Regions from separate parts of the Kitasatospora sp. MY 5-36 genome, predicted to be linked through region 4. Evidence: riboswitches for the same ligand, from Rfam matches in the RefSeq annotation. Region 4 holds a riboswitch; each other region holds the start of a gene.
The links. Region 4 has a riboswitch for cobalamin ahead of AE652_RS19705 (prenyltransferase/squalene oxidase repeat-containing protein). Riboswitches for the same ligand answer to the same signal wherever they lie in the genome.
Positions count from the first base shown of each region.

Region 1 (7,544 bases), on a different contig from region 4:
CGGCGACGCCGTTCCCGGCGGCGCGCTCCCGGGCGTCCGGGGCCAGGTCGTAGCCGGTCACCCGGTGTCCGGCCTTGACGAGGTTGGCGGCCATCGGGCCGCCCATGTTGCCGAGTCCGATGAATCCGATCGTCTGGGTCACCAGCGCTCCAGGGGTGTGGTGGCGGCGAGGCCGAGTTCACGGTCGCCGAGCGGGGCGAAGTAGCGGTCCACGGCGGCGGGTTCGACGGCGCTCAGGGTCGCCGGGCTCCACCGCGGGGTGCGGTCCTTGTCGATCACCTGGGCCCGGATGCCCTCGGCGAGGTCCGGCGTGGCGAGCGCCGCGCAGGAGGTCCGGTACTCCTGGTCGAGGACGGCCTCCAGCGGGCCCAGTGCCCGGGCCCGGCGCAGGGCCGCGAGCGTCGCCTTCACGGCGGTCGGGGAGTTGGCGGCGATCCGGTCGGCGGCCTTCTTGGCCTCGGGTTCGCCGCTCTCCCGCAGCCGGTCGAGGATCTCCTCCACGGTGCCGGCCGCGTAGCAGTGGTCGATCCATCCGCGCTGGCCGTCCAGCACGCCGGCCGGCGCGGGCCCGACGTTCCGTTCCAGCGCGTCGTGGACGGGCAGTTCGGCCAGGTCGTCCAGCAGTGCGGGCAGCCGCTCGGCGGGCACGAAGTGGTCGGCGAGCCCGCACAGCAACGCGTCCCCGGCGCCGACGGATCCCGCGGTCAGGGCGAGGTGGGTGCCCGACTCCCCCGGCGCGAGGGCGAGCAGGTAGGTGCCGCCGACGTCGGGGACGAAGCCGATGCCGGCCTCCGGCAGGGCGACCCCGGTGGTCTCCGTGACGATCCGGACGCTGCCGTGGGCGGAGACGCCGACGCCGCCGCCCATCACGATGCCGTTCATCACGGCGACGTAGGGCTTCGGGTAGCGGGCGATCCGGGCGTTGAGGCGGTACTCGTCGCGCCAGAACTCCTCGACGGCACCCGGGTCGCCGCCGGTGGCGGCGCGGTGGATGGCGACGATGTCGCCGCCCGCGCAGAAGGCCCGCTCGCCGGCGCCGGTGATCACGACGGTCTCCACGTCGCCGTCCCGCTCCCACGCGTCCAGTGCGGCGGAGATCCTCCGCACCATGCCGTGGGTGAGGGCGTTCAGGGCCGCCGGGCGGTTGAGGACGATCAGACCCGCCCGACCCTCGCGCTGGACGAGGACCTCATCCGTACCCATCACGCGGCCCCGGTCAGGCCGCGGGCGACGATGACGCGCATGATCTCGTTGGTCCCTTCCAGGATCTGGTGCACCCGCAGGTCGCGGACGATCTTCTCGATGCCGTACTCGGCCAGGTAGCCGTAGCCGCCGTGGAGTTGGAGCGCCTGGTTGGCCACCTCGAAGCCGGTGTCGGTGGCGTGGCGCTTGGCCATCGCGCACAGCTCCGGCGCCCGGGGGTCGCCCCGGTCCAGCGCGGCGGCAGCCCGCCAGAGCAGCGAGCGGGCCGCCTCCAGCTCCGTGGCCATGTCGGCGAGCCGGAACCGCAGCGCCTGGGCGTGCAGCAGCGCGGCCCCGAACGCCTCCCGGTCGGCCAGGTGCCGGGTGGCCCGCTCCAGGGCGTCCTGCGCACCGCCGACGGAGCAGGCGGCGATGCCGAGCCGGCCGCCGTTCAGCCCGTTCATGGCGATCCGGAAGCCCTCGCCCTCCCCGCCGAGCAGGCGGTCGGCCGGGAGCCGGACGCCGTCCAGCAGCACCTGCCGGGTCGGCTGGGCGTTCCAGCCCATCTTCTTCTCGTTCGGTCCGAAGGAGACGCCGGGGTCGTCCCGCTCCACCAGGAACGCGGAGACGCCCCGGGCCCCCGGTCCGCCGGTGCGGGCCATCACCACGTACACCTGCGAGGTGCCGGCGCCCGAGACGAACTGCTTGACGCCGTCCAGGACCCAGTGGTCCCCGCGCCGGCGGGCCCGGGTGGCCAGCGCGGCGGCGTCCGAGCCCGCGCCCGGCTCGGTGAGGCAGTAGCTGCCGAGCAGCTCCGTCGAGCAGAGCCCGGGCAGCAGCCGGGCGCGCTGGGCGGGGCTGCCGTAGCGGTCGATCATCCAGGCGACCATGTTGTGGATCGACAGGTAGCCGGCGATGGACGGGCAGCCGGTCGCCAGCGCCTCGAAGACGAGCACGCCGTCCTGGCGGCCGAGCTCCGAGCCGCCCGCCTCCTCCCGCACGTAGACGCCGCCGAGGCCCAGGTCGGCGGCCTTGCGCAGGACGTCGACCGGGAAGTGCTTGGCCTGGTCCCACGCGACGGCGTACGGGGCGAGGTGCTCGCGGGCGAAGTCCCGGGTGGTCGCGACGATGGCGAGCTGGTCGTCGGTCAGATGGGTGTGCACGGCGCGCCTCAGCCCATCGTCGGGATGGTGAAGCTCGCGCCCTCCTTGGCCCCGGAGGGCCAGCGCGAGGTGACGGTGCGGGTGCGGGTGTAGAAGCGGATCGAGTCCGGCCCGTGCTGGTTGAGGTCGCCGAACGCGGAGCGCTTCCAGCCGCCGAAGGTGTGGTAGGCGATCGGCACCGGGATCGGCACGTTGACCCCGACCATGCCGGTGTTCACCCGCCGGGCGAAGTCCCGGGCGGTGTCGCCGTCCCGGGTGTAGATGGCCACCCCGTTGCCGAACTCGTGCTCGCTGGGCAGCCGCAGCGCCTCCTCGTAGTCGGCGGCACGCACCACGGTGAGCACCGGCCCGAAGATCTCCTCCCGGTAGATCCGCATGCCGGGCGTGACCCGGTCGAACAGCGAGGCGCCGAGGAAGTAGCCGTCCTCGTGCCCCGCCAGCCGGAAGTCCCGTCCGTCGACGACGAGTTCGGCGCCCTCCTCGACCCCGAGGTCCAGGTAGCCGCGCACCCGCGCCAGCGCGTCGGCGCCGACCAGCGGGCCGAAGTCCGCCGCCGGGTCGTCCGAGCGCCCGACCTTGAGCGCGCCGATCCGCTCGACCAGCTTCGCCACCAGGGCGTCCGCCGTCGCCTCCCCCACCGGGACGGCCACCGAGATCGCCATGCAGCGCTCCCCGGCCGAGCCGTACCCGGCGCCGATCAGCGCGTCCGCCGCCTGGTCGAGGTCGGCGTCCGGCATCACGATCAGGTGGTTCTTGGCCCCGCCGAAGCACTGCGCCCGCTTCCCGTGCGCGGCGGCGGTGGCGTACACGTACTGGGCGACCGGCGTGGAGCCGACGAAGCCGAGCGCCTGGACGCGCGGGTCCTCCAGCAAGGTGTCCACGGCCTCCTTGTCGCCGTTGACGACGTTGAGCACGCCCGGCGGCAGCCCGGCCTCCAGGAACAGCTCGGCCAGCCGCAGCGGCACCGAGGGGTCGCGCTCCGAGGGCTTGAGCACGAAGGCGTTTCCGCAGGCCAGCGCGGGCGCGGCCTTCCAGAGCGGGATCATCGCCGGGAAGTTGAACGGCGTGATGCCCGCGACCACGCCGAGCGGCTGGCGCATCGAGTACACGTCGATGCCCGTCCCGGCGTTGTCGCTGAACTCGCCCTTCAGCAGGTGCGGGATGCCGGCGGCGAACTCCACGACCTCCAGGCCGCGTTGGATGTCGCCGTGGGCGTCGGCCACGGTCTTGCCGTGCTCGGCGGAGAGCAGCCGGGCCAGCTCGTCCTTCTCCTGCTCGACGAGTTGGAGGAAGCGCAGCAGGACGCGGGCCCGCCGCTGCGGGTTCCAGGCGGCCCACGCGGGCTGGGCCTGCTCGGCGTCGGCGATCACCGCCTCGACCTCGGCGCGGCTCGCCAGGGGCACCCGGGCCTGCACCCGGCCGGTGTTGGGGTCGTACACGTCGCCGAAGCGGCCGGAGGTGCCGGCGGTGGGCTTGCCGGCGATGAAGTGGGTCAGTTCTCGGACCATCGGTTCCTACTCTCGACAGGGGTGGGGAGAGGAGGAATGGAGGCCGCCGCCGGTCGGCGGGCGCACGGTGGCGCGCCCCTCGGCACGGGCGTACGGCGGTGTGACGGTACGTCAGGACGCTGGCGCCCCGGCGGCCGTCGGCACGGGACAGCCGGGCGCGATGGAACGGGAGCAGCCCGGAGTCATGTGTGTCGTCTCCATCCTCGTGGAAAACACGAACCACCCGCGGCCGGTATCCTGACTCCCGGATCACCGCACGCCCTCAGGCCTTCCCGGCTGGCTGCCAGTGGCCGTCATCTGCGAGGACGGACTCCCCGGTCACAGTGGCGGGACCGTGCCGGACTCACACCGGCTTCCCTGACACCGCGGACCTGCCGTCGACCATATAGTTGGACGTCCTAGTAAGTCCAGGGGTACGCGCCCGCGCCGCGCCACCGGAGTGCCGCTCACCCCCGTCCACCTGCCCGGACACGCCGGGAGCCGGCCCCGAGGGACCGGCTCCGAGGGCCGACTCCGAGAGCCGGCTCCGATGACCGCCGCTCAGCGGCCGGTGGTGACGACCATCCGGAAGCGGGCCCGGTTGGCCGCCATCTTCTCCACCGCCGCCGCGGTCCGCTCCAGCGGCACCTCCTCGACCCAGGCCCTCACCCCCGTCTGCGCCGCGAAGCGCAGCGTGTCCTGGGTGTCGACCGCGATGCCCGAGGAGTGCGCGTAGACCTTCCGGTCGCCCTGGATCAACTGCAGGGCGCTCAGCTCCAGCGGCTCCGCCGGGAGTCCGACCATGACGAGCTCGCCCCGGCGGGTGATCCCGTCGATCGTCGCCACCACGGCGGGCGCGTTGGTGACGGTGGACAGGACCACCTTCGCACCCCCCAACTGCCGTAGGGCCTCGGCGACATCGCCCGCGGTGCTGTCGATGTAGTGGGCGGCGCCGAGCCGGAGCGCGAGCGGCCCCTTCTCCTGGCCGCGGGCGATGGCGACGGTGCGGAAGCCCATCTTCTCGGCGAACTGGACGCCCAGGTGGCCGAGTCCGCCGATCCCCAGGATGGCGACGGTGTCCCCGGGCCGTGCGGCGGAGCGGCGCAGGGCGTTGAAGACCGTCACCCCCGCGCAGGCCAGCGGCGCCGCCTCGACCGCGGTGAGCTCGTCCGGGACCGCCGCCAGGGCCACGGCCGGGACGACGACGGAGTCGGCGAACCCGCCCGGATAGGCGACGCCCGGGATCTCGGCCCGCGCGCAGTGCAGGCCGTCGCCCGCCCGGCACGCGTCGCAGTGCCCGCAGCTGCCGCCGTACCAGCCGACCGCGACCCGGTCGCCGACCCGCCAGCCCTCCACGCCCTCGCCGAGGGCGTCGACGCGGCCGGCGATCTCGTGCCCCGGGGTGATCGGGAAGGTGCTGCCGGGCAGCAGGCCGCCGGCGATGAGCAGGTCGGAGTGGCAGACCCCGCACGCCTCCACGGTGATCCGCACGGCTCCCGGGCCGGGCTCCCGCGAGGGGACCTCGACCAGCTCGGGGGCCGCACCCGGCCCCGCGACCTGGACGGCGCGCAGCGCGGCGGCCGAGCCGCTGGGGGAGGTGGTCATGAGCGATCCCTTCGCCGGGTGATGTGCCCCGGAGCCCCAGGTGACCGCACCGATCGTCCTGTTCCGGGCGCGCCTTTCGAGACGGATCGAAATGTCTCGAAAGAACTCGGAAGAAAAAGGTGGAGATAGGAATCGAACCCATCTGAACGGCCCTGCAAGCCGCCGCCTAGCCACTCGGCCACTCCACCCCGACAACGATGGAAACATTACACGCACATGAACACGGACCCTGACCAGAATTCCCCGGGAACGGCGATGTTTCACCCCATGGGACTCTTAGTGCGTCTAGTGTTATTTCTTTCGACATGGCGCCGGTAGGGTCCGACGAGCCAGCGCGTAAAAGACCGGGTGCGCTAGCCTGTGCCGATATCTCCGACCCGATGGGATTTCACTGATGGCCGTTGAGGAATCACGGTTCACCCATACCGCGGAGCCGCTCTGCGGAACCGCCGCGAACCGATGCCAGTACAAGAACCTGCCCCTGCGCGACCTTCCCCCACTCGGCGTCGTACGCCGCGCCAGGATCGCCCGCGAGGGCCTGCGCGAGCGCCGCGCCGACGTTCCGGCGCCCGGCCGGCCCTCCCGGTTCGCCGAGGGGGACTGGGTCCGGGTGAAGGACGAGGCCGCGGTGCGCGCCACCCTCGACGCCAAGGACCGCCACCGCGGCCTGTGGTTCACCGGCAGCCAGTGGTCGTTCTGCGGCGGCGTCTACCAGGTCGAGCGCATCGTGCGCCGCATGATCGACGACCACTACCGGGTGCGGCGCCTGTCGGGCACCGTCGCCCTGGCCGGCGCCACCTGCCACGGCGCCGACGGCGCCCAGGGCTGCGGGCTGGACTGCGCCCTGCTGTTCCGCGACGAATGGCTGGAGCCCGCGCCCGCGCCGGTCCCCGCCCCCCGGCCCGTCGCCCTGTGGGCGACCGTACGCGACCTCGCGGAGATCCGCGCGACCCTCGACCCCGACGGGCGCCTGCACGGCGTCCCCTTCCAGCCGGGGATGGAACACCACACCGGCACCCGTCACAGCGCCGTCGAACTGCGCCATCGGTCCCTCGCCTGGTGGCAACACCCCACCGGGGGGCGCTGGTTCATCCTCGACGGCCTGCGCTGCGGTGGCGAGCCGCTCGCCACCGGCTGCGACCGGCGGTGCGCCCTGCTCTGGCACGAGTCCTGGCTGCACCTGGAGCCGGCCGCCACCGCCCCCTGAGCGACCGTCAGCGCAACCAGCGGTCGCGCACCAGCTTCGCGGTCAGGTGCAGCGGCCCGTCCCGGTCGCCGACGTAACATCGGGGAAGCGCGAACTCCCCGCCGTGGACACCGGGGCTGACCGCGCACCCGTACCCGTACCCGGTGTGCGCCACCGCCTCCACGGCGGCGCCGTCGAGCGAACCGTACGGGTAGCAGAACCCCTCGACCGACCGGCCCGTGAGGTCCTCCAGCACGTGGCGGCTGTCGGCGACCTGGGCCGCCAGATCCCGCGCCCCCAGGCCCGCCAGCCGCCGGTGCGTCAGCCCGTGCGAGCCGATCTCCACCCCCTCGGCGGCGGCCTCGCGGACCTGGGCCGCCGTCATCAGCGGCTTGCGCGGGCCCTGCTCGTCCCAGTCGTTGTACCCGCCGAGCCGGCCGGCCACCACGTAGACCGTCGCCGTGAAGTCGTACTCCGCAAGTGCGGGCAGGGCCTCCTCCACGAAGTCGCGGTATCCGTCGTCGAAGCTGAGCCCCACCTTTCCCGCGGCGGTTCCGTTCCGGTGGGAACGCATCAGCTCGCCCACCGACACCCCGCGCAGTCCGCGCGCGGACAGCCAGCGCAGCTGGCGGCGGAATCGCGCGGGGTCGACGGTGATCAGATAGGGATCCTCGGTCGCCGACGTCACCGAGTGGTACATCAACGTCCACGGGAGACGCGCCGCATCCAGGGCGAGCGCGCTTTCCGAACTATTGCGTGGTCGAACGAGTCGCATGTTCCGCTCCTGCCGTCCAGTGGCCCCGTCCGTTCAGGTGGCCCTCGGAGAAATTGCATTCTGGCAGCGCCGGGCCCGGCTTCCATTCGCGCCAGGCGACTCCGTACCATTTCACCCGGTTGCCGGAGCGGAATTCGGCGGGGCCC
Region 1 is NZ_LFVW01000296.1:1,054-8,597, forward strand. It holds gene mmsB (3-hydroxyisobutyrate dehydrogenase) at 1-142, opposite strand, end outside; gene AE652_RS20285 (enoyl-CoA hydratase/isomerase family protein) at 139-1,203, opposite strand; gene AE652_RS20290 (acyl-CoA dehydrogenase family protein) at 1,203-2,345, opposite strand; gene AE652_RS20295 (CoA-acylating methylmalonate-semialdehyde dehydrogenase) at 2,354-3,853, opposite strand; cobalamin riboswitch at 4,063-4,254, opposite strand; gene AE652_RS20300 (alcohol dehydrogenase catalytic domain-containing protein) at 4,394-5,437, opposite strand; tRNA gene AE652_RS20305 (tRNA-Cys) at 5,555-5,625, opposite strand; gene AE652_RS20310 (hypothetical protein) at 5,832-6,644, shown strand; gene AE652_RS20315 (polysaccharide deacetylase family protein) at 6,652-7,323, opposite strand.
Region 1: it holds a riboswitch for cobalamin, as region 4 does, so the genes downstream of both, AE652_RS20295 (CoA-acylating methylmalonate-semialdehyde dehydrogenase) here and AE652_RS19705 (prenyltransferase/squalene oxidase repeat-containing protein) in region 4, are expected to answer to the same signal.

Region 2 (7,544 bases), on a different contig from region 4:
CGCGGCGCGCTCCGCCCGACCTCTCTCCCCCAGGATGGAGATCCCCCTCATGACCACCCGTACCCAGCGCAGCCGGCTCTTCGCAGCCGGTGTGGTCGCCGCCTCGGTCTCCCTGGTGCTGACCGGTTGCAGCAGCAGCAAGAGCGAGAGCAGCGGCGCCCCCAACGCCTCCGCGACCGTCAACGAGGTCAAGGCCGACCCCAAACTGGCCGGGCTCGTCCCGGACGACGTCAAGGCCGCCGGCAAGCTCCTGGTCGGCGCCGACGCCTCGTACGCGCCGGACGAGTTCAAGGACGACAGCGGCAAGGTCATCGGCATGGACGTCGACCTGGCCAACGCCATCGCGGCCAAGCTCGGGCTGAAGGCCGAGGTCCAGGACTCCGGCTTCACCGCGATCATCCCCGGCATCCAGTCGAACAAGTTCCAGCTCGGCATGTCGTCCTTCACGGACAACAAGGAGCGCGAGCAGATCGTCGACATGGTCACCTACTTCAACTCCGGCAGCGCCGTCGCGGTGAAGAAGGGCAACCCGGAGAAGATCGACCCGAAGGACCTCTGCGGCAAGAAGGTCGCCGTCCAGACCGGCACCACCCAGGCCGACGAGATCAAGGACACCCGCGACCCGGACTGCGCCAAGGCCGGCAAGCCGGGCGTCCAGAACGGCGGCGACAAGTTCGACCTCCAGACGGACGTCACCAACGCCGTGGTCTCCGGGCGCGACCAGGCGATGATGGCCGACTCCCAGGTCGTCGACTACGCGATCAAGCAGTCCGGCGGCCAGCTGGAGAAGGTCGGCGAGACCTACGGCGTGGCCCCCTACGGCGTCGCGCTGGCCAAGGGCTCCAAGCTCACCCCGGCCGTCCAGGGGGCCGTCCAGTCGCTGATCGACGACGGCACCTACAAGCAGATCCTCGCCAAGTGGGGGGTCGAGTCCGGCGCCATCACCACCTCGACCGTCAACGGCGCCGTCAGCTGACCCTCGTCCGCTCCATCTTCTCCCCCGAGGCCACACCGTGAACTCTTTGGACAAGGGGACGGCGGAGCAGGGCCGGCCCGAGACCATCAAGGCCGTCCCCGTCCGCCACCCCGGACGCTGGGCCGGCGCCGTCGTCATCGCCGTACTCGCGGCGATGCTGGTGAGCGCCCTCTTCACCAACCCCGCTTTCAAGTGGGACATCGTCGGTCAGTACCTGTTCCACGACAGCATCATGCACGGCCTGCTGGTGACGCTGGAACTTACCGTGCTCGCCATGCTCATGGGTGTGGTCGGCGGCATCGTCCTCGCGGTGATGCGCCTGTCCCCGAACCCGCTGCTGGCCGGCGTCGCGTGGGTCTACATCTGGATCTTCCGCGGCACCCCGGTGCTGGTGCAGCTGGTGTTCTGGAACTTCCTCGGCCTGATCTGGGCCAAGCTGTCGATCGGCGTCCCGTGGGGGCCGGAGTTCTGGTCCGAGCAGACCAACGTGCTGATCCCGACCTTCGTCGCCGCGCTGCTGGGCCTCGGCCTCAACGAGGCCGCCTACATGGCGGAGATCGTCCGCGGCGGCATCCAGTCGGTGGACGAGGGCCAGACCGAGGCCGCGCACGCGCTCGGCATGAGCCGGTTCCAGACCATGCGCCGGATCGTCCTGCCGCAGGCCATGCGGGTGATCATCCCGCCGACCGGCAACGAGACCATCTCGATGCTGAAGACCACCTCGCTGGTCTCCGTGATCTCCCTGGAGGAGATCTTCCGGGCCGGCCAGGTCATCTACTCCCGGAACTACCAGAACATCCCGCTGCTGATCGTGGTCAGCCTCTGGTACCTGTTCTTCACCTCGGTGCTGACCATCGGCCAGTACTACATCGAGCGCCACTACGCCCGAGGTTCCAACCGCACCCTCCCGCCCACCCCGCTGCAGCGGCTGCGGAGGCTGTTCGCCGGGAAGCCCGCCCCCAGGACGACCGCCGACGTCGTCCCGGGGCTCGAGGGAGGTGGTCACGTATGACCGATCCGACCAAGTCCCCCGCCGGCGGCGCGTCCGGCGAGCCGATGGTCCGCGCCGAGAACGTGCACAAGTCGTACGGCCTGGTCGAGGTGCTCAAGGGCATCGACCTGGAGGTCAGGCAGGGCGAGGTGTTCTGCCTGATCGGCCCGTCCGGCTCCGGCAAGTCGACCTTCCTGCGGTGCATCAACCACCTGGAGAAGATCAACGGCGGCCGCCTCTGGGTGGACGGCGAGCTGGTCGGCTACCGGCAGAAGGGCGACCGGCTGCACGAGCTCAGGGACCGCGAGGTCGCCCTCAAGCGGCGCGACATCGGCATGGTCTTCCAGCGCTTCAACCTGTTCCCGCACATGACCGCCGTCGAGAACGTCATGGAGGCGCCGGTCCAGGTCAAGGGCGAGAGCCGGGCCGACGCCCGCGAGCGCGGGATGGCCCTGCTGGAGCGGGTCGGCCTCGCCGACAAGGCGAAGAACTACCCCTCGCAGCTCTCCGGCGGCCAGCAGCAGCGCGTGGCGATCGCCCGCGCGCTGGCCATGAAGCCCAAGCTGATGCTCTTCGACGAGCCGACCTCCGCGCTCGACCCGGAGCTGGTCGGCGACGTCCTCGACGTCATGCGCGGCCTCGCCGAGGAGGGCATGACCATGGTGGTCGTCACCCACGAGATGGGCTTCGCCCGCGAGGTCGGCGACGCGCTGGTGTTCATGGACGGCGGGGTGGTGGTCGAGTCCGGCAACCCCCGCGAGGTGCTCACCGACCCGCAGCACGAGCGCACCAGGGCCTTCCTCTCCAAGGTGCTCTGAGCCCGTACGCCCGGCGCCCGGCAGGTCACTCCTGCCGGGCGCCGTCGTTTTGCCCGCCCGGGTAATAGGCTGGAGGCAGTCAGCCCGTTACCGACCCCCCTGGAAGGACCCCTGTGGAGCTCGCCGCCTACGCCGATCTCGCCGTCCGGCTGGTGAACACCGAGGAGCCCGAGCGCGGCACCGACTCGCTGACCTCCGTGGAGGCGGTGCGCGGTCTCTTCTCCGACTCCTCGCGGGCCCGCTCGCTCGCCGACGAGTCCGACGTGCCCCGGCTGCGGGCGGTGCGGACCCGGCTGCGCGGGGTCTTCGAGGCCGCCGCCGGCGGGGACGAGATCCGCGGCGTCGACCTGCTGAACAGCCTGCTGATGGAGTACCCGGTCAGCCCGCTGATCTCCGGGCACGACTACCTGGACGACGCCGGGCGGCCGCGCTGGCACCTGCACCTGGCCGACAACTCCCCCACCGCCACCGCCCACTTCAGCGCGGTCGCCTGCATGGGCCTGGCCGTCCACCTCACCGAGCTGGGCGCCGACCGGCTCGGCATCTGCCAGGCCGCGCCCTGCCGCAACGCCTACCTGGACACCTCGACCAACCGCTCCCGCCGCTACTGCTCGGACCGCTGCGCGACCCGCGCCAACGTGGCCGCCTACCGGGCCCGCAAGCGCCTGGAGGCGGAGGCGGCGGCCCGGGCGTAGCGGCCCGCTAGACCTCCTCGACCCAGGCGCCGAGCCGGCGGGCCAGGCCCGGCACCCGGGCCAGCCGCGGGGTGAGCAGCAGCCGCTCCAGCCGGCGCCCCGGCGCCAGCCAGACCGGGCTCGGGCGCAGCCGCAGCAGCACCCGGCCGAGCACCAGCTCGTCCGGGACGGCGCCGTAGCTGCGGCTGTCGCTGTCCACCGGGCGGTTGTCGGAGAGCAGCCACCAGCCCGTGGCCCGGCGCTCGGCGGCCCGCTTCACCACCAGCAGGTCCTGCTGGAAGGGGTGCCGGAAGACCACCACCGCGCCGGGCCGGATCGGCGCGCCGTAGCGGACCAGCAGCCGGTCGCCCTCGCGCAGGGTCGGGACCATCGACGGCCCCGCCACGTCGACCAGCCCGAACGGCAGCGCGCCGCCCGGGCCGCGCTCCCCCGCCCCGGCGCCCTCCGCTCGCGTGCTCCGCGCCACGACTCCTCCTCCCGCCCCCGCTCGCGCCCCCAGTCTGCCGTACGGACCGCCGTCCGTCCGATGTCCGGATTGCGCCGGTTCCCGGTCCGTCTTTCGCCCTAGGCCCACCGCCCGATCGCGAAACCGGGAGGGCGGAAGGGTAATCTCGGGCGCGGGAAGACGATCTAAGGAAGGACTCCCATGTTCTCTCGTCTGTTTGCACCGCGCGCCACCGTCCACGCCCACTGCGACCTGCCCTGCGGCGTCTACGACCCCGCGCAGGCCAAGCTGGAGGCCGAGTCGGTCAAGGCCACCCAGGAGAAGTACCAGGCCAACGAGGACCCGCACTTCCGCGCCCGCGCCGTCATCATCAAGGAGCAGCGCGCCGAGGCCGTCAAGCACCACATCTCGGTGCTGTGGAGCGACTACTTCAAGGCCCCGCACTTCGAGAAGTACCCGCAGCTGCACCAGCTGATCAACGACACCCTGAAGGCCGCCTCGGCCGCCAAGGCGTCCACGGACCCGGCCACCGGCCAGGCCCTGCTCGACCTGATCGCCCAGGTCGACAAAATCTTCTGGGAGACCAAGCAGGCCTGAGCCTGACGCGTCGCCACCCGACCGCCCCCGTCCGCACCGCCGGACGGGGGCGGTCGTGCGTTCACGTCCGACCCGGCCCGGTAAGGGTTGCCTGCCCTGAGTGGCTGTTATGCTGCCAGGGCGTCCGAGGGGGAAGTCCGGTGCGAATCCGGCGCTGACCCGCAACGGTGAGCACGGCCCGTACCCGCCCGTACGGCCGCGCCAGCCCGATCGCCCTCGGCCGCCGACCTCCCGACAACTCGCCGCGGACTGCGAGGGGAACGGCGCCCCGGCACGCCCCCGGCCCGCGCCCGCCCCGGCGCGCTCCCGGCCCGAGGCAAGGCGCACCCGTGAACCGCGCACCCGTCAACCGTGCAGTCGGCCCGCCCGCTCGCCGAATACCCGTCGTCCCGCTCGCCGCCGGACTCGCCGCCGCCCTGCTGCTCTCCCTGGTCTGCGGGGTCGCCCTCGGCTCCTCCGGGCTCGGCCTGCCCCGGGTGCTGCGGCTCCTGGGCGCCGGGCTGACGGGCGGCCGGCTGGAGGCGGACGAGGCGGCCGCGTACGCGATCGTCTGGGAGATCCGGCTGCCGCGCACCGTGCTGGCCGCCGTGGTCGGCGCCGGGCTGGCCGCCTGCGGGGTCGCCGTCCAGGCCCTGGTGCGCAACGCGCTGGCGGACCCCTTCGTGCTCGGCATCTCCTCCGGCGCGGCCGTCGGCGCCAACGCCGTGATGCTGTTCGGCGCCTTCGCCTCGCTCGGGGTGTGGGCGATCTCCGCCTCCGCCTTCGGCTCCGCGCTGGCCGCCATGACCCTGGTCTACGTCGCGGCCCGCACCGCGTACGGGCTCACCCCGCTGCGGCTGGTGCTCACCGGCACCGCGCTGTCCTACGGCTTCTCCGCCGCCACCACCCTGATGGTCTTCGCCGCCGACCGCGGCGAGGCCGCCCGGGACGTCATGATGTGGCTGCTCGGCAGCCTCGGCGGCGCCACCTGGGGCAAGGTGCCGATCGCCGCCGTCACCGTGCTGGCCGGGCTCGCCTACCTGGCCTGCACCGCCGGGCGGCTGGACGCGCTCGCGATGGGCGACGAGACCTCCGCCTCGCTCGGCGTGGACCCGGACCGGCTGCGCCGCGAGCTGTTCGTGGTGACCGCCGCCGTCACCGGCACCGTGGTCGCGGTCAGCGGGGCGATCGGCTTCGTCGGGCTGCTGATGCCGCACCTGGCGCGGATGCTGGTCGGCGCCGGGCACCGCCGGGTGCTGGTGGTCGCGCCGCTCGCCGGGGCGCTGCTGCTGGTCTGGGTGGACATCGCCTCGCGCACCCTGCTGGCGCCCGCCGAACTGCCCGTCGGGGTGTTCACCGCGGTGCTCGGCGTGCCCGCCTTCCTGGTGATGATGCGCCGCCGCGGCCAGGCCTTCGGAGGTGCCCGGTGACCGCGACGACCGACCCGACCCCGGTGCACGCCCAGGACCTCGCCGTCGACGGCGTCTCGGTGGAGCTGGCCGGCACCCGGCTGGTCCACGAGGTGAGCCTGGCGGCCGCCGCCGGGCAGGTGGTCGGGCTGATCGGCCCCAACGGCAGCGGCAAGTCGACCCTGCTGCGCTGCGTCTACCGGGTGCTGAAGCCGGCCGGCGGCGTGGTCCGGCTGGCCGGCGACGACCTGCACGCCCTCACCGCCCGCGAGAGCGCCCGCCGGGTGGCCGCGCTGACCCAGGAGCACTCCGCCGAGTTCGACTTCACCGTCGCCGAGGTGGTCGCCATGGGCCGGCTGCCGCACCGCCGCGGCTTCGGCGCCCAAGTCGACGGGGACGAGCGGCGCTGCGCCGAGGCGCTGCGCAAGGTCCGGGCCGGGCACCTCGCCGAGCGGGGCTTCCTGAGCCTGTCCGGGGGCGAGAAGCAGCGGGTGCTGTTCGCCCGCGCGCTGGTCCAGGAGCCGCGCCTGCTGGTGCTCGACGAACCCACCAACCACCTCGACATCGCGCACCAGTTGGAGGTGCTGGCGCTCGCCCGCGAGGCCGGTCCGACGGTGCTCACCGCGCTGCACGACCTCAACCTGGCGGCGGGCCACTGCGACCTGCTGTACGTCCTGCGGGACGGCCGGATCGTCGCCTCCGGGCCGCCCGACGAGGTGCTCCGACCCGCCCTGCTGGCCGAGGTGTTCGGCGTCCGGGGCACCCCGGTGCGCCACCCGGAGACCGGCGCCCTCCAGCTGCTGTTCGACCGCCTCCCCTGACCCCAAGGAACTCCCGTGCGCACCAAGGCCGTTGCCGCCACCGCCCTGCTCGCCCTCGGACTCGTCGGCTGCGGCGCCGAGATCGCCCCGAAGGAGGCCGCCACCGCCTCCGCCCACTACCCCGTGACGGTGGACAACTGCGGGGAGAAGCTCACCTTCGCGCAGAAGCCCGCCCGGGTGGTGACCAACGACGTCAACATCACCGAACTGATGCTCTCGCTCGGCCTCGCCGACCGGATGGCCGGCTACGTGATGCCCGACGACAAGGGGAAGATCGACCAGGTCGCCTGGAAGGACGGCTACCAGCAGACCACCTGGCTCTCCAAGAAGATCCTCACCAAGGAGATCGCGCTGGACGCCAAGGCCGACCTGGTCTTCGCCGGCTGGCACTACGGCTTCGACGAGGGCAGCGGCGTCACCCCGCAGGCCTTCAAGGCGCTCGGCGTCGACTCGTACGTGCTCAGCGAGTCCTGCCGCAGCGGCAAGGGCACCGAGCGCGGCGTGATGGACCCGCTGGAGGCGCTCTACACCGACCTGGCCAACCTCGGCGAGATCTTCGACGTCAAGGACCGCTCCGACAAGCTGATCGCGGACTTCAAGGCGCGGATCGCCGCCGTCCCGCCGGCCGAGCGCCGCCCGTCCGTCTTCCTGTACGACAGCGGGCAGGACAAGCCGTACACCGCCGGGAAGTTCGCCGCCGCCAACGAGATCATCGCCAAGGCGGGCGGGACCAACATCATGGGCGACCTCGCCGACAGCTGGGTCACGGCCGGCTGGGAGAGCGTGGTGCAGCGCGACCCCGAGGTGATCGTG
Region 2 is NZ_LFVW01000030.1:23,315-30,858, reverse strand. It holds gene AE652_RS02645 (ABC transporter substrate-binding protein) at 50-976, shown strand; gene AE652_RS02640 (amino acid ABC transporter permease) at 1,014-1,988, shown strand; gene AE652_RS02635 (amino acid ABC transporter ATP-binding protein) at 1,985-2,785, shown strand; gene AE652_RS02630 (CGNR zinc finger domain-containing protein) at 2,899-3,480, shown strand; gene sodX (nickel-type superoxide dismutase maturation protease) at 3,488-3,850, opposite strand; gene sodN (superoxide dismutase, Ni) at 4,127-4,522, shown strand; cobalamin riboswitch at 4,604-4,729, shown strand; gene AE652_RS02615 (iron ABC transporter permease) at 4,852-5,931, shown strand; gene AE652_RS02610 (ABC transporter ATP-binding protein) at 5,928-6,731, shown strand; gene AE652_RS02605 (ABC transporter substrate-binding protein) at 6,747-7,544, shown strand, end outside.
Region 2: it holds a riboswitch for cobalamin, as region 4 does, so the genes downstream of both, AE652_RS02615 (iron ABC transporter permease) here and AE652_RS19705 (prenyltransferase/squalene oxidase repeat-containing protein) in region 4, are expected to answer to the same signal.

Region 3 (5,397 bases), on a different contig from region 4:
GTGGTCACCGCCCGCCGCAGCGAGGCGCCGTGGGCGCGCGGGTTCGCCTACTACCTGTGGCTGGCCCTGACGGTGGTGGCGATCCGGGTGGTCTTCCGGTGCGTCTTCGCCACCGGTGTCACCCCGCACGACCACCTGCTCTTCTCCCTGCCGCACATCCCCACCCCCGCCTGGTACGCGGGCATCGAGATCGGCGGCCCGGTCTCGCTGGAGGCCACGCTCTCGGCGGCCTTCGACGGGCTGCGGCTGGCCTGTCTGATCTGCTGCATCGGCGCCGCGAACACCCTGGCGAACCCCAAGCGGGCGCTGCGGGTGCTGCCGGGGGCCCTGTACGAGCTGGGCGTCGCGGTGACGGTGTCGCTCAGCGTCGCGCCCCAGCTGGTGCAGAGCGTCCAACGCGTCGCCCGGGCACGGCGGTTGCGCGCCGGGCGGCGCAAGGGCGTCCGTGCCCTGCGCAGCATCGTGGTGCCGGTCCTGGAGGACGCGCTGGAGCGTTCGCTCAGCCTCGCGGCCGCGATGGACTCGCGCGGCTACGGGCGTTCCGGCACCGCCTCGCGCCGCTCCCGCCGGCTGACCGGCGCGCTGATGCTGCTCGGCATGTGCGGCCTGTGCGCCGGGGTGTACGGGCTGCTGGACGGGACGGCCCCGGCCGCGCTCGGCCTGCCCGCCTTCCTCGCGGGGGCCGTGCTCTGCGTGGCGGGTCTGCTGCTCGGCGGGCGGCGGGTGCGGCGCACCACCTACCGGCCGGACCGCTGGCGGGCCGCCGAGTGGGGCGTGGCCGGCTGCGGGGTGACCGCCGCCGTGCTGCTGTTCGCCACCGTCGGCTACGACGCCACCGACCTCAACCCCTCGCTGTACCCGCTGACCTGGCCGACGCTGCCGCTCGTCCCGGTGCTCGCCCTGCTGCTGGCGGGGGCGGCCGGGATCGTCTCGCCACCGCCCGGCCGGACGCCCGGACCCGCCGCCGGGCCGGGGCCGCGCCCGGCCGCACGTCCCGATGCCGCTCCCACCGACCGCACCGACCGCACGACCTCCGAGGTGAGCACGTGATCCGATTCGACCGGGTCGGCGTGGTGTACGACGGCGAGAGCACGCCCGTCCTGCGCGACGTCGACCTGCACATCCCGGAGGGCGAGCTCTGCCTGGTGGTCGGCCGCACCGGTGTCGGCAAGTCGACCCTGCTCGGCGCCGTCAACGGCCTGGTGCCGCACTTCACCGGCGGAACCCTGCGCGGCCGGGTCACCGTGGACGGCCGCGACACCGCCCACCACCCGCCGCGCGAACTCGCCGACGTGGTCGGCGTGGTCGGGCAGGACCCGCTGGCCGGCTTCACCACCGACACGGTGGAGGAGGAACTGGCGTACGTCATGGAGCAGTTGGCGATCCCGCCGGAGACCATGCGCAAGCGGGTCGAGGAGACCCTGGACCTGCTCGGCCTGGCCGACCTGCGCCACCGGGCCCTGTACGAGCTCTCCGGCGGCCAGCAGCAGCGCGTCGCCATCGGCTCGGTGCTCACCGCGCACCCGCGCGTCCTGGTGCTGGACGAGCCGACCTCCGCGCTCGACCCGACCGCCGCCGAGGAGGTGCTGGCCGCGATCACCCGGCTGGTCCACGACCTCGGCGTGACCGTCCTGTTGGCCGAGCACCGCCTGGAGCGGGTCGTCCAGTACGCCGACCGGGTCGCCTACCTGCCCGGCGACGGGACGGTCGTGCACGGCCCCCCGGCCGAGGTCTTCCGGGACACCGCGATCGCGCCGCCCGTCGTCGACCTCGGCCGACTGGCCGGCTGGCGGCCGCTGCCGCTGTCCGTCCGGGACGCCCGCCGGGCCGCCGCGCCGCTGCGGGAGCGGCTCACGGACCTGCCGGTTCCCCCGCCGCGCCGGGCAGCGGTGGCGGGGGAGCCGGTGCTGGAGGCGACGGGGGTGGTCGTCCGGTACGGGCCGGTGGCCGCCGTCCGGGACGTCCGGCTGGAGCTGCGGGCGGGCGAGGTCACGGCGCTGATGGGCCGCAACGGCTCCGGCAAGTCCTCGCTCCTGTGGGCCCTCCAGGGCTCCGGGCCCCGCCAGGGCGGCAGCGTGAAGGTCACCGGCGCCGGGGGCGGCCCGGCCGCGGACCCCAAGCGGCTGCCCGCGGCCCGGGCCCGGCAGCTGGTCGGGCTCGTCCCGCAGACCCCCACCGACCTGCTGTACCTGGAGACGGTCGCCCAGGAACTCGCCCAGAGCGACCTCGAAGCCGACGGCGCCGGCGGGCCGACCGCACGGCAGGTCCTCGACCGCCTGGCCCCCGGGATCCCGGACGGCACCCACCCCCGGGACCTCTCCGAGGGGCAGAAGCTGGCCCTCGTCCTGGCGATCCAACTCGCCGCCGCACCAAGGGTCGTGCTGCTGGACGAACCCACCCGGGGGCTCGACTACCAGGCGAAGGAGGCGCTCACCGGCATCGTGGACGCCCTCGCCGCCGAAGGCCGTACGGTCGTCGTCTCCACCCACGACGTCGAGTTCGTCGCCTCCGCCGCCGACCGCGTCGTGGTGATGGCCGAGGGCGAGATCGTCGCCGACGGGCCCACCGCCGAGGTCATCGTCGCCTCGCCCACCTTCGCCCCGCAGACCGCCAAGATCCTCGCCCCGCTCGGCTATCTGACGGTGCGTCAGGTCGCGCCGGCCGTGGAAGCGGTGGAGGCCGCCCGGTGACCGCCGTCCGGATCCCCGGCCGGGCCCGCGTCGTCGTCGCCCTGGCCGCCTTCATCGGGCTGGTGGCCTTCACCTGGCCGTTCGTCGTCGCGCCCGGGCGGTTCGGCTCCAACTACGCGCCGCCGCTGATCTTCGGCGCCCTGCTGGTCCTGGTGCTCGCCGTCGTCGTCGCGGAGATCTCCGCGGGCGGCATCGACGCCAAGGCCCTCGCCATGCTCGGCGTCCTGTCCGCCGTCAACGCCGGACTCCGCCCGCTCGGCGCCGGCACCGCCGGAGTGGAGACGGTCTTCTTCATCCTGGTGCTGGCCGGCCGGGTCTTCGGCCCCGGCTTCGGCTTCACCCTCGGCTGCACCTCGCTGTTCGCCTCCGCGCTGCTCACCGGCGGCGTCGGCCCCTGGATGCCGTACCAGATGTTCGGCTGCGCCTTCGTCGGCATGCTCGCCGGACTGCTGCCGGGGGCCGGACGGCGCTGGGAGGTGCCGCTGCTGGCCGGGTACGGGGCGTTCTCCGGCTACCTCTTCGGCTTCCTGCTGAACCTCTCCTTCTGGCCGTTCTCCACCGACCCGAACAGCTCGATCGCCTACCTGCCGGGCCTGCCCTTCACCGAGCAGTGGCACCGCTACCTGCTGTTCGACCTGGCCACCTCGCTCGGCTGGGACACCGGCCGCGCCGTCACCACCTTCACCGCCGTGCTCGTCGTCGGGCCGGCCGTCCTCACCGTCTTCCGCCGCGCGGCCCGCCGCGCCAACTTCGAGCCCACGGTGCGCTTCGAGGCCCCGCCCGGCCCGGACGCCCCATCCGGCCCGGACACCCGGCTCGGCCCGGACACCACGGCGGGGCCGCCGACCGCCGCGCGGCCCACCGGCCCGGCGCACCCCTGAACCGAAAGGCCGACCATCGTGCCCAAGCCCGCGAAGCACCGGACGATGACGCTGGACGGGGTCGACGTCGTCGTCCTGACCCCGGAACAGCACGCCGCACTGGAATCCGCCCGCCGCCAGCTGGGCGGAGCGCAGGCGCAGGTCGCCAGGATGAGGTCCGACCTCCAGCGGGGACGGCGGCTGCTGGTCGAAGCCGAACGGATACTGGCGGGCATCCCGGCCGACCAGCTCGCGCGACTGGACGGCCGACTGGGCCCGGGACGCGGCCTGACCGGACTGCTCGCGGACATCCGCGCCGCCCTGCCGCGCACGCCGGACACCCCGACGCGGACCTGACCACCGGCCCCGCGGGCCATGGTGGCGTCCCACCATCCGGACGGGTTCCGAGATTCCCGCGCCAGGCCCGGCGCTTTGCCCCTAAGCTGACGGTGCAGCTGGTTCGCCCTGTCCGCCAGGCAGGGCGTCGCAAGAGGGAACCCGGTGACGCCTTTCGACTGGCCAGTCCGGGACTGCCCCGCAGCGGTGAGTGGGAACGACCGCCGTCATACGCACTGGACCCGGGACGGGTCTGGGAAGCGACGGCCAGTAGGTATCCGCCCTTCACGGGACGGACGCGCCCGCGAGTCCGAAGACCTGCCACTGCCCGCCCGCGGACGACCCGCGCGCGGCTATCCGGTGACCTCGTGGGCGGGTCGGCGACCATACCAGGCGGACCAGGCCCGTACGTTCCCGTGACGGCCGCCGCCGGGTACGTCATCCCTTCGCGCCCTCGTGCCGTCTCCGGGTACCTGAGGAGAACAGACTCGCGAAGGAGAGTCCCTTGACCACGAAGTCCGCAGCCGCGGCGAGCGTCGCCACCGCGTACGGCTACCCCCGCCAGGGCCGGGGCCGGGAGCTCAAGAAGGCCATCGAGGGCTACTGGAAGGGCTCGGTCACCGCCGAGGTGCTGCTGGCCACCGCCGCCGACCTGCGCCGGGGGAACTGGCAGCAGCTCGCCGACTCCGGCGTCGAAGAGGTCCCGACCGGTGACTTCTCGCTCTACGACCACGTGCTGGACACCACGGTCGCCGTCGGCGCGATCCCGCCCCGGCACCGGGCCGCGGTCGAAGCCGACCCGCTGGACGGGTACTTCGCCATGGCGCGCGGCAACCAGGATGTCGCCCCGCTGGAGATGACCAAGTGGTTCGACACCAACTACCACTACCTGGTGCCGGAGCTGGGGCCGGACACGGTGTTCACGGCGAACCCGGCCAAGGCCGTCGGCGAGCTGCGCGAGGCGCTGCTGCTCGGCCACGCGGCCCGGCCGGTGCTGGTCGGGCCGGTCACCTACCTGCTGCTCGCCAAGCCGGCGCCCGGGGTGGCCGCCGACTTCCAGCCGATCACCCTGCTGGACCGGCTGCTGCCCGTCTACGCGGAGCTGCTGGCCGGGTTGCGCGCCGCCGGCGCCGACTGGGTGCAGTTGGACGAGCCCGCGCTGGTCCAGGACCGCACCCCGGCCGAGCTCAACGCCGCCGCCCGCGCCTACCGCGAGCTGGGCGCCCTCACCGACCGGCCCAAGCTGCTGGTCGCGAGCTACTTCGACCGGCTCGGCGAGGCCCTGCCGGTCCTGGCGAAGGCCCCGATCGAGGGTCTGGCACTGGACTTCACCGGCCCGGCCGCGGCCAACCTGGAGGACCTCGCCGCCGCCGGCGGCCTGCCCGGCAAGCGGCTGGTGGCGGGGGTGATCGACGGGCGCAACATCTGGATCAACGACCTGGAGAAGTCCCTCACGACCCTGGCGACCCTGCTGGGCCTCGCCGACACCGTCGACGTCGCGCCGTCCTGCT
Region 3 is NZ_LFVW01000675.1:217-5,613, reverse strand. It holds gene AE652_RS33340 (CbiQ family ECF transporter T component) at 1-1,050, shown strand, start outside; gene AE652_RS33335 (ABC transporter ATP-binding protein) at 1,047-2,690, shown strand; gene AE652_RS33330 (ECF transporter S component) at 2,687-3,571, shown strand; gene AE652_RS33325 (hypothetical protein) at 3,590-3,907, shown strand; cobalamin riboswitch at 3,990-4,227, shown strand; partial or broken gene AE652_RS33320 (5-methyltetrahydropteroyltriglutamate--homocysteine S-methyltransferase) at 4,392-5,397, shown strand, end outside.
Region 3: it holds a riboswitch for cobalamin, as region 4 does, so the genes downstream of both, AE652_RS33320 (5-methyltetrahydropteroyltriglutamate--homocysteine S-methyltransferase) here and AE652_RS19705 (prenyltransferase/squalene oxidase repeat-containing protein) in region 4, are expected to answer to the same signal.

Region 4 (7,544 bases):
TCAGCACGGACTCGATGGACGGGATCTCCGGCTCCGGCACCGTGAAGTAGTCCTCGGACAGCACCGCCAGGTCCCCGTAACTGCCCGGCCGCAGCACGCCCTTGACGTCCTGCTCGCCGGTGAGGGCGGCGCCGGCCGTGGTGTACATCGCGAGCGCGGTCGCCCGGTCGACCCGGTTCTCCGGGGGCCGGATCGCCAGGCCGCCGACCGTGCGGCCGGAGACCAGCCAGTGCAGGGCGACCCAGGGGTTGTACGAGGACACCCGGGTGGCGTCCGTGCCGGCGGCCACGGTCAGGCCGCGCGCCAGCATGGCGCGGACCGGCGGCGCCTCGGCGGCGGCAGCGGCGCCGTACCGGCGGGTGAACACCTCGCCCTGGAAGGACAGCCGGTTCTGGACGGAGAGCGAGCCGCCGAGCGCCGCGATCCGGTCCAGGCTGTCCGGGGAGACGGTCTCGGCGTGGTCGAAGAGCCACCGGTTCCCGGCGGGGAAGAGCCCCTCGGCGGCGAGCCCCTCGAACACCGCGAGGTCGCGCCGGATCGTCTCGTCGTACGTCGCGTGCAGCCGGAAGCCCCAGCCGTGCTCGGTGAGCAGGCGCACGGCCTTGGCGAACTCCCCTTCGTAGGCGTTCAGTTCGGGGCGCGGCTCGGCGAAGTTCTCGAAGTCGGCGGCGGCCCAGGTGAGGTTCTCGCCGGCGCCGTTCAGCCGCAGCCACTCGTCGCCGTCCCCGGGCCGGACCGTCTCGACCCAGCGGGTGAGGTCGTCCAGCTCCTGGCCGGGGGTCTGCGGGAACAGGTGGTAGGCGATGCGGAGCGAGAGCAGCCCGTCGCGGGCGAGTTCGGTCACCGTGGCGTAGTTCTCCGGGAAGCTCTGGAACCCGCCGGCGGCGTCGATCGCGGAGGTCAGTCCGAAGCGGTTCAGCTCGCGCAGGAAGTGCCGGGTGGACGTCCTGCGCTCCTCGCCCTCCAGTGTCGGGGCCTTGGCGAGCGTGGAGTAGAGGACCAGGGCGCTCGGGGCGGCCAGCAGCATGCCGTTGGGCTCGCCGCCGCGGCCCCGGACGATCTGGCCGCCCTTCGGGTCCGGGGTGTCGCGGGTGTAGCCGACGGCGCGCAGCGCGGCGCGGTTGAGGACCGCCGACTGGTAGAGGTGGAGGACGAACACCGGGGTGTCCGGCGCCGCCTCGTTCAGCTCGGCGGGGGTCGGCAGCCGCCGCTCGGCGAACTGCTCCGCCGACCAGCCGCCGACGACCCGCACCCACTGCCCCCGGGGCGTCCGGGCGGCCTGCTCCCGCAGCATCGCCAGGCCCTGGCGCAGCGACCGCACACCGTCCCAGCGCAGCTCCAGGACGTAGTTGAGGCCACCGCGGATCACGTGCAGGTGCGCGTCGTTGAGGCCGGGCACCACGCGGCGGCCGAGCGCGTCGACCACCACCGTGGACGGGCCGACGACCGGGGCTATGTCCGCGTCGTCCCCGACGGCCGTGATCAGGCCGTTCCGGATGGCGAGGGCGCCGGCCTGCGGGCGGCGGGCGTCCCCGGTGTGGATCCGGGCGTTGCGGACGACGACGTCGGCGGCGTGTTCGGTGACGTTCTCCGTGCGGGGGACCAGCCCGCCGACCGGCATTGCAGGCACCTCGACGGCCTCCAGTCATGGGTTCGGGCCGCCGCCCGGAGCGGGCGGCGGCGCGGCGCGGTCGAGCCGGACGAGCCCAAGAGGCTGTCCTGTTCGCTCTCATGACGGAACGTTAGGCAGTGGCATGGTGTCGGAGTTGGCCCACAGTGCACCGGCACCGGTCCGGGAGCGCACCGGCCGGGTGGAGTGACGGCCGGGCGCGAGGGCGGTGTCCGAGTGTCGGCCGGGGGTCGAACCGGGGCGGCGCCCGCCGGTCAGCTCTCGGAGCGCCGCAGCAGGTAGGTGTCCATGATCCAGCCCTTGCGCGCGCGGGCCGACTCGCGCAACTCGCTGATCCGCGGGGCGGCTTCGGCCAGCGGACCGGCGACGAGGATCTCGTCGGGGGTGCCGAGGTACGCGCCGTAACGGATCTCCAGCCCCTCCGGGTCGATCCCGGTGAAGGCGGCGCGGCCGTCGAGCATCACCACGACGTCGTCCACGTCCTCGGGGAAGCCCTCGGCCAGTCGGCGGCCGGTGGTGATCTGCACCGGGCGGCCGACCCGGGTCAGCGTGCTGCGGTGGCGGGCGGCGAGCGCGGAGACGCTGCTGATGCCCGGGACCACCTCGTAGTCGAAGCCGACGGCGCCGCGGGCCAGGACGTCGTCCACCACGGCGATGACGCTGTCGTAGAGGCTCGGATCCCCCCAGACCAGGAACGCGCCCGTCTCGCCCTCGCCGAGGTGCTCGGAGAGCAACTGCTCGACCAGGTCGGCCCGGCGGACGCGCCAGTCGTCCACGGCGGCCGCGTACGCGGGGGTGGTCCGGTCCCGCTCCGCGTCCGGCGCCTCGACCACCCGGTGGCCTGGCCGGCCGTGCTCGGCCAGCATCCGGCGGCGCAGCCGGATCAGGTCCTGCCGGTCCTCGTTCTTGTCGAGGATGAAGAAGACGTCCGTGCGGGCGAGCGCCTTGACCGCCTGCAGGGTGAGGTGGTCGGGGTCGCCCGCGCCGATGCCGATGACGAAGATGTGCCGCATGGGAGGCATTCTGCCGTCCGGGACGCCCTGGTCGCGTCGGCGGCCGGGAGGGGCGCGTCCCGATGTCGGGCGGCGGCCACCGTGATGTCACGTTCGAACCCTTGACCGGATCTTTTCCGTATCGCCATGATGGGCCGTCATGTTGTGACTCCGCCGCTGGGGGAAGTCCGGTTCGAATCCGGCGCTGGCCCGCAACGGTAGGCCGCCGGCTCCTGGTCGGAGGCGAGCCCGAGTACCCGTCGGCGGAGGCGTGTCGTCCCTCCTCCCGTCGTGGTCCGCGGGCCGGAGCCCCGAGGGCCGCCCCGGCTGTCGCCGCCGCCCTCCGGGCCCCTGCGCGCGGGCCCGGAAAGGCCACCATGCCCACGCTCCGCCGCACCCTCGGTCTGCTCGCGATACCCGCCGTGGCGCTCGCCACCGCACTCCCGGCGGTCACCGCCGCCCACGCCGCGCCCGTGAACGCGACCGCCGCCGCGACCTCGTCCCCGACGGTCCGTCCCGACGCCGCCGCGGGCGGCTGGCTGGCCCGCCAACTCGTCGACGGCGACCACTTCGAGTCCGTCTTCAACGGGACCGCCTACCCCGACCAGGGCCTCACCATCGACGCCGTACTGGCCTTCGCCGCCTCGCGCGGCTCCGACGAGGCCGCCGCGAAGGCCACCGCCTGGCTGGCGAAGCCCGAGATCATCGGCGGCTACCTCGGCGACGGCACCACCGAGGCCTACGCGGGCGCGACCGCCAAGCTGCTGCTCGCCGTCGAGGTCCGCGGCGGGGACCCGGCGGCCTTCGGCGGCGTCGACCTGCCGGCCCGCCTGCGTTCGCTGCAGACCGCCGAGGGCCGGTTCTCCGACCGCTCCCAGTGGGGCGACTACAGCAACGCCTTCGGCCAGTCCCTCGCCGTGATCGCCCTGCACCGCACGCCCGGTGACGCCCCGGCGGCGGCCGTGGACTTCCTGGCGAACAGCCAGTGCGCGGACGGCGGCTTCCCGCTCTCCTTCGGCCAGGCCGCCTGCACCAGCGACGCCGACGCCACCGCGCTCGCCGTCCAGGCCCTCGCCGCCACCGGGCGCGCCGCCAAGGCGAACACGGGCCTGGGCTGGCTCACCGACCACCAGAACGCCGACGGCGGGTTCGCGGCCGCCGGGGCGACCGCCTCCAACGCCAACAGCACCGGCCTGGCCACCCAGGCGCTGCTCTCCGGCGGACGCCTCGGCCCCGGCCTCAAGGCCTGGGGCCGGCTGGTGAAGCTCCAGCAGGGCTGCTCCGCCGACCCGGCGGTCCGCGGCGCCGTCGCCTACGACGCGACCGGCTTCAACGCGGGCACCGGCGCCCGGGCCACGGCGCAGGCCGTCCTCGGCCTCGCGGGCACCCCGCTGTCCACGCTCTCCGCCTCCGGGGCCGCCCCCGACGCCCCGACCCAGGCCTGCCCGCCGGCCCCGGCCACGCGCTGAACCACGCTGACACCGCGAGGAGTTCACCGATGAGCGACACCCCCACCCCGGTCCGCCCGGCCCGCCGTACGCTCGGGTCGATCGCCGCCGCGGCGGCCCTCACCGCCGGACTGCTCGGCGTCTGCGCCGTCCAGGCCCCGCAGGCGCGGGCGGCCGCCTGCGGCGGCACCACCGGCGTCACCGTCGTGGTCGACTTCACCGCCGTCGGCGGCGGCATCCAGACCGGCTGCGCGCCCGGCGACCCGGCCAGCGGCCTGGCCGCGCTCACCGGCGCCGGATTCTCGTACGCCTTCCACCCGCGCTACCCGGGCTTCGTCTGCACCATCAACGCCCTGCCGACGACCTGCACTAACCCGACCGGCAGCGCCTACTGGTCGTACTGGCACGCCCAGCACGGCGGCCCCTGGTCGTACAGCACCCTGGGCGCGGGCAGCTACGACCCGGCCCCCGGCGACGTCGAGGGCTGGTCCTTCGGCGCCGGCGCACAGCCGGGCACCACCGCGCCCTGACCCGCGCGGGCTCACCGGTGCCCCGGACCCTTCTCCGGAAGGGGCCGGGGCGCCGGTGCCAGGGGATCAGGCGCCGCGGGACGCTCGGCGCCGCCGGTCGAGGTGTCCGACCAGCCGTACGGTTGCCACCGCGGCGGCCGTGAAGAACAGGCTGTCGACCATGGTGCCCGCGGTGGTCAGCCATGCGGGGTCGTCGCCGTCGGGCACGCGCGTCGCGGTGAACAGCCCGCCGACGCCCGTCGAACGTACTGTCATTCGACGGCCGCGCCCACTCGCGGTCCTCCCTGAGGATCCGGTCCATCGTCATGGATTTCGGTGTTCTCGTCCCGGCCGGGCCGGCCGTCGGCATCCAGATCACGCCGACGTGGTGGTCCACTTCCGCCGCCGGCCCCGCGGACCGACCTCTCGGCGTGCCGGCCTGGCCCCGCGGGTACGGCTTCGCGCTCGGCGTGCGCGGTTGACCCGACATCACGACGAAGGCCCAGGCGGCCCCGGGGCGGCCTGTCATGACACGGCGTCAGATCGCATACTCGTCGGTATGAGCGATCGGAATGGGGCGGCGTCGGCCTGGAAGGTCGGCGATGTGATCGAGGGGCTGTACCGGGTCGACCAGGTGCACGAGGCCGGCGGGATGGGCCTGGTGTACCGGGTCTGGCACCTGGGGTGGGGGACCGACCTGGCGGTGAAGTCCCCCCGGCCGGAACTGTTCCGGTCCGCGCGGGAGCGGGAGCTGTTCGTCGCCGAGGCGCAGACCTGGGTCGGCCTCGGCATGCACCCGCACGTCTGTGCCTGCCACTACGTACGGGAGATCGGCGGGACGCCCCGGGTGTTCGCCGAGTACCTGGACGGCGGCAGCCTGAGCGAGTTGATCCACAGTGGCCGGCTGTACGCGGGCGGCCCGGAACAAGCCCTCGCCCGGATCCTGGACCTGGCGGTCCAGGCCGCCCGGGGTCTGGACCACGCCCACCAGCAGGGCGTGGTCCACCAGGACGTGAAGCCGGGCAACATCCTGCTGGACCGGGACGGTACCGCCCGGATCACCGACTTCGGCCTGGCCCGGGCCGGGCAGCTCGCCGCGTGGCCCGGCGGCGCAGGCGATCGGCCCGGCGCCGACGCCACCGTCCTGGTCGCCGCCGGCGGGATGACCAGGGTGTACGCCTCGCCCGAGCAGTACGGGCAGCGGCAGCTCGGCCGACGAAGCGACCTGTACAGCTTCGCCGTCTCGGTGCTGGAGATGTTCACCGGCGGCGTGGCCTGGTACGTCGGACCACTCGCGAGCGAGACCCTCGCGGTCTTCCGCGGGACCCGGGGCCGCGACGGCCGCCCGCCGATCCCGCCCGGCGTCGCCGAGCTGCTGGAGCGCTGCCTGCGCCACGACCCCGCCCAGCGACCCGCCTCGATGGCCGAGGTCGCCGCCGAGCTCGCCGAGCACTACCACCGGGCCACCGGGACCCGGTACGCGCGCCCGGTGCCGAGCGCGGTCGGGCTGCGCGCCGACGAGCTGAACAACCGCGGCCTGTCGCTCTTCGACCTCGAGGACATCCCCGGCGCGCAGCGCGCCTTCGCCGACGCTCTGGAAGCGGACCCGCGCCACCTGGACGCCGCCTACAACGGCGGCCTGCTGCGCTGGCGGCGCGGCGAGACCACTGACGACACCCTGGTCGCCGACCTGGAGCAGCTGCGGCTCGTGCACGGCGACTCCTGGCAGTCCCGCCACCGGCTGACCGAGGTCCACCTGGAACGCGGCGACCTGGAGGCCGCCCGCGAGCTGCTCGCCGGGATCACCGCGGAGTGCGGCGACGACCCCGAGCGGCGCGCCGCCGTGGAACGTCTCGACCTCTCAAGCGTCCCCGACAACCGGGCGGCCCCGGCCTTCACCGCCCGCTGGTACCAGCTGTTCGACGGCCCCGCGCGGCTCGCCGCCCGGATCACCCCCGACGGGCGGTACGCGGTCACCGGCTACGGCGGCCACGGCGACAAGGACCGCGGGCTGAAGCTGTGGGACCTGCGGCGCGGCGAGCTGCTGCGCACCGTCGGCGGCCTGGAGTCCTGGGTGAGCAGCCTCGACGTCTCCGACGGCCGGTACGCGGTCTCGGTCGGCCCGGACAACGAGGTCCGGTTCTGGGACCTGGCGCGCGAGCGCTGCCTGCTGGCCTTCACCCCGCCCGGCCGCCGCGAGCTGTTCCGGGTGCAGGCCCTGCGGATCGACAACCGGGCGCGGACCGCCGTCGCCGTGGTGGAGGGACGGCTGCTGGTCTGGGACTTCCCGAGCGGCCGGCAGCGGTTGCGGCTCGGACCCGTCACGGACCGGGCCGAGGACTCCCACCGGGTCGAACTGAGCCACGACGGCGGTCTCGCCCTGGTCAGCAGCCACGCGCGCGGCACCCTCCAGCTGTGGGACCTGAACACCGGAGAGCTGCGGCAGACGATGACGATGCCGGGCCGCGGTCCCACCGCGATCTGGCTGGAGCCCGAGGGCCGCATTGCGGCGACCGCCTCGCCCGGCCTGACGATCCGGCTGTGGGACCTGCGCAGCGGCCGCGCGGTGCGCACCGTGACCTCGCCGATCGGCGAGGTCCGCTCGCTGGTGCTGAGCGGCGACTCCCGGTACGCCGTCACCGGCGGCGAGGACGGCGCGGTGCGGCTCTGGGACCTGGCCCTGTACCGCTGCGTGCGCACCTTCCGCGAACACAGCCAGCCGGTCGCCGCCGTGATGATGGGCGGGGACGCCGACTGGGCGGTGTCTGCTGGGCAGGACAACACCGCGCGCTGGTGGCGGATCACCCCGGAGCGCCGGTTCCGGGCGAGCATGCAGCTCAGTCGGCCTCGCCGCCACCAGGAGATCGAGCGGGCCGGCGGGCAGGTCGGGGCCCTGCTCGCCGAGGCCGAGCAGGCGCTCGGGTCTCGGCAGCACGCCGCCGCGCTCGACCTGCTCACCCGGGCC
Region 4 is NZ_LFVW01000281.1:2,392-9,935, forward strand. It holds gene AE652_RS19695 (amidohydrolase) at 1-1,621, opposite strand, end outside; gene cobF (precorrin-6A synthase (deacetylating)) at 1,885-2,643, opposite strand; cobalamin riboswitch at 2,762-2,902, shown strand; gene AE652_RS19705 (prenyltransferase/squalene oxidase repeat-containing protein) at 3,000-4,091, shown strand; gene AE652_RS19710 (hypothetical protein) at 4,121-4,600, shown strand; gene AE652_RS45155 (hypothetical protein) at 4,667-4,855, opposite strand; gene AE652_RS19720 (WD40 repeat domain-containing serine/threonine protein kinase) at 5,139-7,544, shown strand, end outside.